DNA from 2 places in the Pseudarthrobacter sp. NPDC092419 genome. Region 2 is predicted to be linked to the other one. Evidence: riboswitches for the same ligand, from Rfam matches in the RefSeq annotation. Region 2 holds a riboswitch; the other holds the start of a gene.
What was found. Region 2 has a riboswitch for S-adenosylmethionine ahead of ACIQC0_RS15155 (aminotransferase class V-fold PLP-dependent enzyme). Riboswitches for the same ligand answer to the same signal wherever they lie in the genome.

Region 1 (4,628 bases), on a different contig from region 2:
CCAGGGATACGCCGGAGTAGCGCATCCGGGTGGGGAACATTTCGGCCATGATGGAGGGCTGGCCCGCGTACATCAGTGCGTGGAAGATCAGGCCGATGGTGATGGCGGCCAGAATGATCATGTCGTTGGCAGTGTCCATCATGGGGAAGGCGAAGAAGCCCCAGGTACCGCCGAGGATCGCACCGGCCATGTAGACCGGGCGGCGGCCGAAGGCATCGGACATCTTGCCCACCAGCGGCACGGTGCAGAAGTGGATGAAGTGGGCCACCAGCAGCAGGAGCAGGATGCGGGAGGTGTCCGTCTCCACGACCACTTTCAGGTAGGTGATGGAGAACGTCACCACGAGGTAGTAGAGGATGTTCTCGGCGAAGCGCAGGCCCATGGCCGTGAAGACACCGCGCGGGTAGCGGCGGAAGACCTCAGCCACGCCGTAGCCCTTGTTCTCAACGGCGACTTCCTTGCGGGCCTCGATGAAGATCGGGGCGTCCTGGACCTTGGTCCGGATGTAGTAGCCGATGATGACGATCACGGCGGAGAGCCAGAACGCAACACGCCAGCCCCAGCCGAGGAATGCTTCCTGGGACAGCGTGGAGGACAGGGTGAAGAGGACGCCGGTAGCCAGCAGGTTGCCCATCGGCACCGCAGACTGCGGCCAGCTCGACCAGAACCCGCGCGACTTGTTGGGGCTGTGCTCGGCCACCAGCAGGACGGCACCGCCCCACTCGCCGCCGACCGCAAAGCCCTGGACGAACCGCAGGAACACCAGGAGGGCGGGCGCCCAGTAGCCGATCTGGGCGAACGTGGGAAGGCAGCCCATGAGGAAGGTGGCAACGCCAACCATGATGATGCTGAGCTGCAGCAGCTGCTTGCGGCCGAACTTGTCGCCAAAGTGGCCAAAGACAATGCCGCCGATGGGGCGGGCAACGAACCCGACGGCGTACGTCACGAAGGCGGCGATGATGCCGTCCAGCTCCGTACCCGAGTTGGGGAAGAACGTCTTGCCGAATACGAGCGTGGCGGCTGAGGCATAGAGGAAGAACTCGTACCATTCAACGACCGTGCCGGCCATGGAAGCCGTGACGACCTTCTTCAGGCCCGTGGACTTGACGTCGGGCTCCCCGACCCGCCCTGCGGCGGACTTTTCCGTACTCATTAATGAACTCCTTCGGCGTCTACGTCGACACCAGATGCGACCAGGATGTGGCGATGCGATGTGAGGTACACAACATACCGCCGATTCACACGAGTATGGTCTGCTTATGGCTGCAAGCTCAACGGCAAATAGTGCAGAAGGCCTCTGCATAAATGCACAGGGAGCGCGCGGAAGCCCGGAGTTAATCTTCGAGATGGTCGCGCAGCTGGGCGCCCAGCTGGCCGATTTCGGTCAGGAATCCGTCGTGGCCGATGGGCGCAGAGATGATGTGGACATCCACCTCGCCCGGCAGTGCGGCGGCGAGCTCGTGCGACTGCTCCGGGAAGTACAGCCGGTCGGTATCCACCGCGGCCACGAAGAATTTCGCGGTGGCCCGGCTCAGGCTTTCGGCCAGGGACCCCCTGCCGCGGGTGACGTCGTGGCTCATCAGCGCCTCAGTGAGGGCGATATAGCTGTTGGCGTCGAAGCGCCGGACCAGCTTGCTGCCCTGGTGGTCCAGGTAGCTTTCCACTTGGTAACGGCCGCGGCCGGAAAGCGTTTCGGCCTGCAGCGGTGCTTCGCCGGACTGCGGACTGCGGCCGAAGCGGCCGTCAAACTCCCGGGCTGAGCGGTAGGTAATGTGGGCGATCCGGCGGGCCAGGGCCAGGCCGTCCTCGGGGGACGCACCGCCGTAGTAGTCGCCGTCGTTATAGTTCGCGTCCTGACGGATGGCGAGCGTCTGGGCCTGGGCAAAGGCGATCTGCTCGGCCGTACTAGCGGCCCCGACGGCGATGACCGCGCAACGCTGCACACGCTCAGGGTAAGTGACGGCCCATTCCAAAGCCCGCGCACCGCCCATGGACCCGCCCAGCACGGCGAACCAGGACCGGATGCCCAGTTGGTCGGCCAGCCGCGCTTCCGCCACGGTGCTATCGCGCAGGGTCACCAGCGGGAAGCGGGAGCCCCATGGCTTGCCGTCGGGAGCGGGCGACGACGGCCCGGTGGACCCGTAGCATCCGCCCAGGATGTTGATCGCCACCACGAAGAATTTGTCGGTGTCGACGGGCGCGCCCGGGCCGGCCAACTCTTCCCACCAGCCGTCCTCGTCCGTGTCGCCTCGGGTCACGTGGGTGCTGCCGGTCAGTGCATGTTCAATGAGGACGGCATTGGAGCCGTCGGCATTGAGCGTGCCCCATGTTTCATAGGCAAGGATGACGTCCGGCAGGAAGCCGCCGGCTTCCAGTTCCAGCCCGCCAATGCCTGCATACCGGACCACGCCGTGCCGGGGCCCCGCGGTGCGGGGAACGGTGACTGTCATGTGCAAAACCTCTTCTACGCGCTTGCCCGCCGCCGGAGGGCCGGCGGGCCAGGTCCTCACCCGGGGCACCCCGCCGCGGTAGGAGGGTTGCCGGCCAGCAAGCCGGGGCTGTTGCTGGCACTCATGACCTCCCTCGAGTGTATGAAAGATCCCCCCAGCGGCGCCACGCGTGTGACCCGTTATGACATCCGCCGATACACCGGCATCCGACCCGCGGCGCTTTGCGCCAAGGGTTCCGCCCCCATTTCCAAGTAAGGCAAACCTAAGCTGAGAGCCTGATCACAAAGTGCCAAGATGTTGCCATGCGCATGGATCACGTCTCTTACGCCTGTGAACACGATGGCCTGGCGGCCACCACTGAACGGATTTCCTCCGCCCTGGGCGTCGAGGCAGTCAAGGGCGGGGTACATCCCCGTTTTGGAACGCGCAACATGATCATCCCGCTGGCGGGACACAAATACTTGGAGGTCGTGGAGGTCCTGGACCACCCGGCTTCGGACAAGGCACCGTTCGGCCAGGCTGTGCGTGCCCGTTCGGCGGCTGGCGGCGGCTGGATGGGCTGGTGCGTCGAGGTGGACGACCTGGCACCGTTCGAGGAGCGTCTGGGCCGCTCGGCGGTCAACGGCAACCGCAAGTTCCCGGATGGCCGCGAGCTGGTCTGGAAGCAGATCGGCATCCTTGGCCTGATCGCTGACCCGCAGGTGCCCTACATGCTCAAGTGGGAGGGCGACCCGTCGCTGCACCCCTCGAATGCCTACAACAGCAGCCTCAAGATGCGGTCGCTGACCATCGCCGGCTCCCCCGAGCGCGTCACCGAATGGCTCGGCGAGCCGGTAGAGCGCCCGCTGGAAGACGTTGCCGTGGACTGGGTGGCGCCGCACGGCACCCCGGGCATCCTGTCAGTGACGTTCGAGACTGCCACCGGCGCCGTCACGATCTGACCGCACCACAGCTTCGGCCGCCATCAGCGGGTGACAATGGCGTCACCCACCGATGGCGGCCGAATCCTTTTAACCAGGCCCCTCCGGTCAGCCCAGGCCCACCGCACGGCCGAAGAGGCTGAAGCCGACGAACGCGACCGTATCGAGCAGGGCGTGGGCGATCACCAAAGGCATGACCCTCCGTGTCCGGGTGTACAGCCAGGCGAAGACGATGCCCATCACCACGTTTCCGATGAAGGGTCCGAACCCCTGGTACAGATGGTAGGTGCCGCGCAGCAGGGCGCTGGCGCCAATGGCGGCCGGGACGCTCCAGCCGAACTTGCCGAACCGGTCCAGCAGGTAGCCCACCACGATCACCTCCTCCACCAGCCCGTGGCGCACCGCCGAAAGAACGAGGACCGGGACCGTCCACCAGTAAGCGTCCAGTGCGCTGGGGATGATGGCCGTGGTGATGCCGAGTGCCCGGCCCGCTGCGTAGAGCCCCAGCGACGGCACCCCGATCAGCGCAGCCAGCCCCAGGCCGTGCAGGATGTCACGGCCTGGGCGGGACAGGTCCAGGCCCAGCTTCCGGAACGCAGATCCGCTGGAAGGAAGCCCTTCGGAGGCGGTCCGCCGCTGGTCCGTGAGGAAGTAGATCACCAGCAGCACCGGGACCAGGGCAAAGACGATGTCCAGCAGCTGGTAGGTCAGGTCGAAGTACTCGCGGCTGCTCTGCTGGCGGTTGAGCGTGGACGTGCCCTGCGCCAGCGGCGCCCGGGACATCTTGTCCAGGAGCTGGACCACGGAGTACACGGCGGACTGACCCAGGGACAGGCCCAGGACAATGAGGACTTCGAAGGTGAGTCGTCGGTGTGATGAGACCAGCATGTCAGGCAGGCGCCACGATCACTTCGGTGCCCCGGGCTTCAAAGGCGGCCTTGTCCCGTGCGGAAATCCCCGAGTCGGTGATCAGCCGGGTGAAGTTATAGCCGTGCATGGTGGCGAAGGCGCGGACGCCCACCTTTGACGAATCGGCCAGGACGTAGGACACCCGGGCCCGGCTGGCCAGGAGGGCATTCACGGAAGCTTCCCCTTCGCCGGTGTTGGTGGGCCCCACCTCGGGATCGATTCCGTTGACGCCGATAAACGCGATATCCAGCACTACCTTCTGCATGATGATGTCCGTGTAGGGGCCCACCAGTTCATAGGACCGGGGGTTGAGGATTCCACCCGTCACCATGACCTTGATGTTGGGCCG
Region 2 (4,628 bases):
ACTGGGTGGTGCAACCCGGGCCCATCCGCGCCTTCGACCAGCGGATCGAGCAGGACCTTTCCAACGCGGGGCCGTTCCTGGCCGCGGCCCTGGCCACGGGCGGAACCGTGCGGATCCCGGACTGGCCCGAACAGACGCAACAGGTGGGCGACCTGTGGCGCAGCATCCTCGCTGAGCTGGGGGCGGACGTCACCCTCCGCGACGGCACGCTGACGGTCACCGGCGGTCCGGAGATCAAGGGCGGCGATTTTGCCGACACCAGCGAACTGGCCCCCACCGTGGCGGCGTTGTGCGCCCTTGCCTCCGGGCCATCCCGGCTGAGCGGTATCGCGCACCTGCGCGGCCACGAAACGGACCGGCTCGCCGCGCTCGTTACTGAAATCAACCGGCTGGGCGGCGACGCCGAGGAGACCAGCGACGGGCTGATGATCCGCCCCGCTCCGCTGCGCGCCGGCGTCGTGCACACTTATGCGGACCACCGGATGGCCACCGCGGGCGCCATCCTGGGCCTTGCCGTCCACGGAGTTGAGGTGGAGGATATCGCCACCACTGGCAAGACGATGCCGGACTTCCCCAGGCTCTGGTCCGAGATGCTCGCGCAAGGGGCGGAGGGTTCGGGCAGTGGCTCGGAGCACTGACTCCTGGGATGAGTCGGATGTCCGCATCCGGCCCAGCAAGAAAGGCTCCCGGCCGCGCACCAAGGACCGGCCCAGCCACGACGACGCTGTCACGGGGCGCATCATCACGGTGGACCGGGGTCGCTATACGGCCGTTGTGGACGAGGATTCCCCGTCCGAGCGCGTGGTCGTCGCGGCCCGGGCGCGTGAACTGCGGCGCTCCCCGGTGGTTGCCGGCGACTTCGTTTCGCTGGTGGGTGACGTTTCCGGCGAGCCCGATACGCTGGCGCGCCTGGTGAAGATCCAGGACCGCCGCACCCTGCTGCGCCGCAGCGCCGACGACACCGACCCTATTGAGCGCGCAGTGGTGGCCAACGCGGACCAGCTGGTCATCGTTGTCGCCGCGGCCAACCCGGAGCCGCGCACCGGGTTCATCGACCGCGCCCTGGTGGCAGCGTACGACGCCGGCATCGAGCCGATCCTGCTGGTTACCAAAGCGGACGTCAGGGATCCTGCGGAGCTCCTTTCGAACTACACGCACCTTGAGTTCCCCGTCATCATCAGCCGGACGGCCGACGACCGCGCCTCGGGAATCGACGCCCGCTCCGACGACGGCCTATCCGCCCGGCTGGACAGCGGCGCCGTCGCCCGGCTGCGGGCCCATCTGGACGGCAAGGTCACCGTGATGCTGGGCCATTCCGGCGTGGGCAAGTCCACCATGGTCAACGCCCTGACCGGGGCGGAACGCGCGACGGGCGGCGTCAATGCGGTCACGGGCCGCGGCCGCCACACCTCCTCGTCCGCGCTGGCCCTCCGGCTTGCAGAGGCTCCCCCTGGCAGCTGGATCATTGACACCCCCGGCATCCGCTCGTTCGGGCTCGCCCACGTGGACCCCGACCGGATCCTGCGTTCCTTTCCGGATCTCTCCCCCGGGATCGAGGACTGCGAGCGGGGCTGCAAGCACACCGCCGCCGCCGTGGACTGCGGGCTCGATGCGTGGGTCAACGACGGGCACGCAGGACCCACCGGGCCCGCCCGGCTGGCATCCCTGCGCCGTCTGCTCGGTGCGGATCCGCGCAACGAGGCGCAGGAAGCCAAGGAACTCGGAAGCGTCACCTGACACCCGATCTCCCAGCAGATCCGCGCGCAGACGGTAGTTTGGAACTATGATCCAACCCGCTTCGAGCTATAACGATGACCTGCGCCTGGCCCATGTCCTGGCCGACTCCGTGGATGACCAGACCATGAGCCGCTTCAAGGCCCTCGATCTCCATGTGGAGACCAAGCCGGACCTAACGCCGGTCACCGACGCGGACAAGGCCGCCGAGGAGGCCATCCGCGGCCAGCTCTCCCGTTCCCGGCCACGCGACGCCGTGCTCGGCGAGGAATTCGGCAGCACCGGCCATGGTTCGCGCCGGTGGATCATCGACCCCATCGACGGGACGAAGAACTTTGTCCGCGGCGTGCCGGTCTGGGCCACCCTCATCGCCCTCGTGGACGAGGGTGAACCGGTGGTTGGTGTGGTGAGCGCTCCCGCCCTGGGCAAGCGCTGGTGGGGTGCCAAGGGCATGGGTTCCTACACCGGCCGGTCCCTGGCGGCAGCAAGCCGGCTCCGGGTCTCCAACGTCTCCAATCTGGCGGACGCGTCGCTGTCCTACTCGAGCCTGGGCGGCTGGAAGGAGCGGGGCAACCTCGACGAGTTCCTGGGCCTGACCGAGGACGTCTGGCGCACCCGGGCCTTCGGGGACTTCTGGTCGTACTGCATGGTGGCGGAGGGTTCCGTGGACATTGCCTGCGAGCCGGAACTGAACCTTTATGACATGGCCGCGCTGGTGCCCATCGTGGTGGAAGCCGGTGGCCGCTTCACCTCACTGGAAGGCCAGGACGGGCCCTTCGGCGGGAATGCCCTGGCCACCAACTCCATCCTGCACACCGAAGTACTGCACCGGCTCAACCCCTACCTGGACGACCTCCTGTAGGCCGCCGGACTCTCCGGACCGAAGATTACGACGACGGGCGCCGCGAACGGAGTCGTCCGTCGTCGTAATCTTCGCCGAAACACGCCTTTGGCAGCTGGGCGTAACAAAGGCCTTAACATTTCGCTCCGCTTCAGCCTTGCCCGCTGGAATGTCCTACGCTCTTAATCAGGTCACGAGTGCCAGCGCTAAACCCCGGTTTGCTGGCCGGCAACCCTCCATTCGCGGTGGGGTGCCCCGGGTGACGACCAGGCCGGTCCGGAGCGGATGCGGCAAGCGCGGATTCCCTGTTTGTGGAGTCCTTTCCCAGTGAGGTCTCTGTGACAACTGCCACTGTCGCCCCCGCCGTTGCGGCCCCGCCTGCCGATTCCATTGCCGCCGCCGCAGCCCGTCCGCTGGCTGCCGTCACCGGCGCGGAAATCCAGGCGCCCCTGATCACCGGCGGTCACGTCCGCTATGCCAACCTGGACTATGGCGCCTCCGCCCCCGCGCTTTCGGTGGTGTCGGCCTACCTGAACGAAATCCTGCCGTATTACGCCAGCGTGCACCGCGGCGCCGGCTACGCGTCCCAGATCAGTACGTCCGTGTACGAAAACGCCCGGGACATCGTCCGCGACTTCGTGGGCGGACGGCCGGACGATTCCGTCATTTTCACCCGCAACACCACGGATTCGCTCAACCTGCTGGCCGGCTGCCTGCCCGTAGCCGACGGCCGCCCGGCCGGCGATGTCCTGTACCTGGATATCGAGCACCACGCCAACCTGCTGCCGTGGCAGGGCGTCCCGCACCGAAGCATCGTGGCAGCGGACACCATCGCCGACACCCTGGACGCAGTCCGCGCCGAGCTGGAGCAAGGTGGCGTTATCCTGCTGGCAGTCACCGGAGCGTCCAATGTCACCGGGGAAATCCTGCCGGTGCGCGCCCTTGCGGCACTCGCCCACCAGTATGGCGCCAGGATCGTGGTTGATGCCGCCCAGCTCGCACCGCACCGTCGGATTGACATCACAGCAGACGACGTCGACTACCTCGCCTTCTCGGGGCACAAGCTCTACGCGCCCTTCGGCGCTGGGGTGCTGGTAGGCCGTCCCGATTGGCTGGACGCGGGCGTCCCGCACCTTGCCGGCGGCGGCGCCGTCAAGGAAGCACGGCTCGACGGCGTCCGCTGGGCCACCGGACCGGCCCGCCATGAGGGTGGCTCGCCTAACGTCCTCGGAGCCGCCACCCTCGCGCGCGCCACCCAGGTCATCGCCGGGCTGGACCAGGAGCGCTGGCACGCCCATGAGTCAGCCGTCCGGTCTTTCCTGGTGGAGGGCCTCCAGCAGATCAGCGGCGTGACGGTGCACCAGATCTTCAAGGACACCAACCCGGAAACGGACACCATCGGCGTGGTGAACTTCTCGGTGGAGGGCTACGACGCCGGACTCGTGGCGGCCTACCTGTCCGCCGAGCACGGCGTGGGCCTGCGCGACGGCCGGTTCTGCGCCCACCCGCTGCTCAAGCGGCTGGGACTGCCGTCGGGGTCGCTGCGGGCCAGCTTCGGCGTGGGTTCCCGGCTGGAGGACGCGCAGCGCCTGCTGGCGGGAATCGAAGCACTCAAGACCACCGGGCTGGGCTGGGACTACGTGGTGGACGCCGGCCGCTGGGTGCCGGCGAACGACACCCGGACCTACCCGCACTGGGCGCCGAACACCCCCGGCACCGCCGGCGCGGCTCCCTGCACCGACAGCTGAGGGCACCGGCACCCAAGGCGCTGAGCCACCGGTCCATACTGTAAATTCGAAAGAACCCGCAAGGCATGGACTGAAGGAGGCCGCACGTGGTTCGGGGTGGCCCCAAGATGGATCACGGGCGGCGCCGGGAGCTGGGCAGCAGCTTCCGCTCCGGCGGCAGCCACTACCAGCGCGTGCGGCCCGGGTATCCGCAGGACTCCGCCGATTGGCTGGTCCCTCCCGGAGCAAGGGATGCGCTGGACGTAGGCGCAGGGACCGGAAAGTTCACCGCGCTGCTCCTGGACCGTGGCCTCAAGGTGACGGCC

Region 1: another riboswitch for S-adenosylmethionine. It lies ahead of ACIQC0_RS00785 (homoserine O-acetyltransferase); the one in region 2 lies ahead of ACIQC0_RS15155 (aminotransferase class V-fold PLP-dependent enzyme).

Annotation. Positions count from the first base shown of each region.
Region 1 covers NZ_JBIVQF010000001.1:158,057-162,684, forward strand. Annotated here, with positions in the region: gene ACIQC0_RS00780 (MFS transporter) at 1-1,153, opposite strand, end outside; gene ACIQC0_RS00785 (homoserine O-acetyltransferase) at 1,335-2,450, opposite strand; SAM riboswitch class IV at 2,464-2,579, opposite strand; gene ACIQC0_RS00790 (VOC family protein) at 2,753-3,391, shown strand; gene ACIQC0_RS00795 (CPBP family intramembrane glutamic endopeptidase) at 3,479-4,258, opposite strand; gene ACIQC0_RS00800 (DeoR/GlpR family DNA-binding transcription regulator) at 4,260-4,628, opposite strand, start outside.
Region 2 covers NZ_JBIVQF010000011.1:2,810-7,437, reverse strand. Annotated here, with positions in the region: gene aroA (3-phosphoshikimate 1-carboxyvinyltransferase) at 1-638, shown strand, start outside; gene rsgA (ribosome small subunit-dependent GTPase A) at 622-1,737, shown strand; gene hisN (histidinol-phosphatase) at 1,784-2,596, shown strand; SAM riboswitch class IV at 2,765-2,878, shown strand; gene ACIQC0_RS15155 (aminotransferase class V-fold PLP-dependent enzyme) at 2,914-4,323, shown strand; gene ACIQC0_RS15150 (class I SAM-dependent methyltransferase) at 4,410-4,628, shown strand, end outside.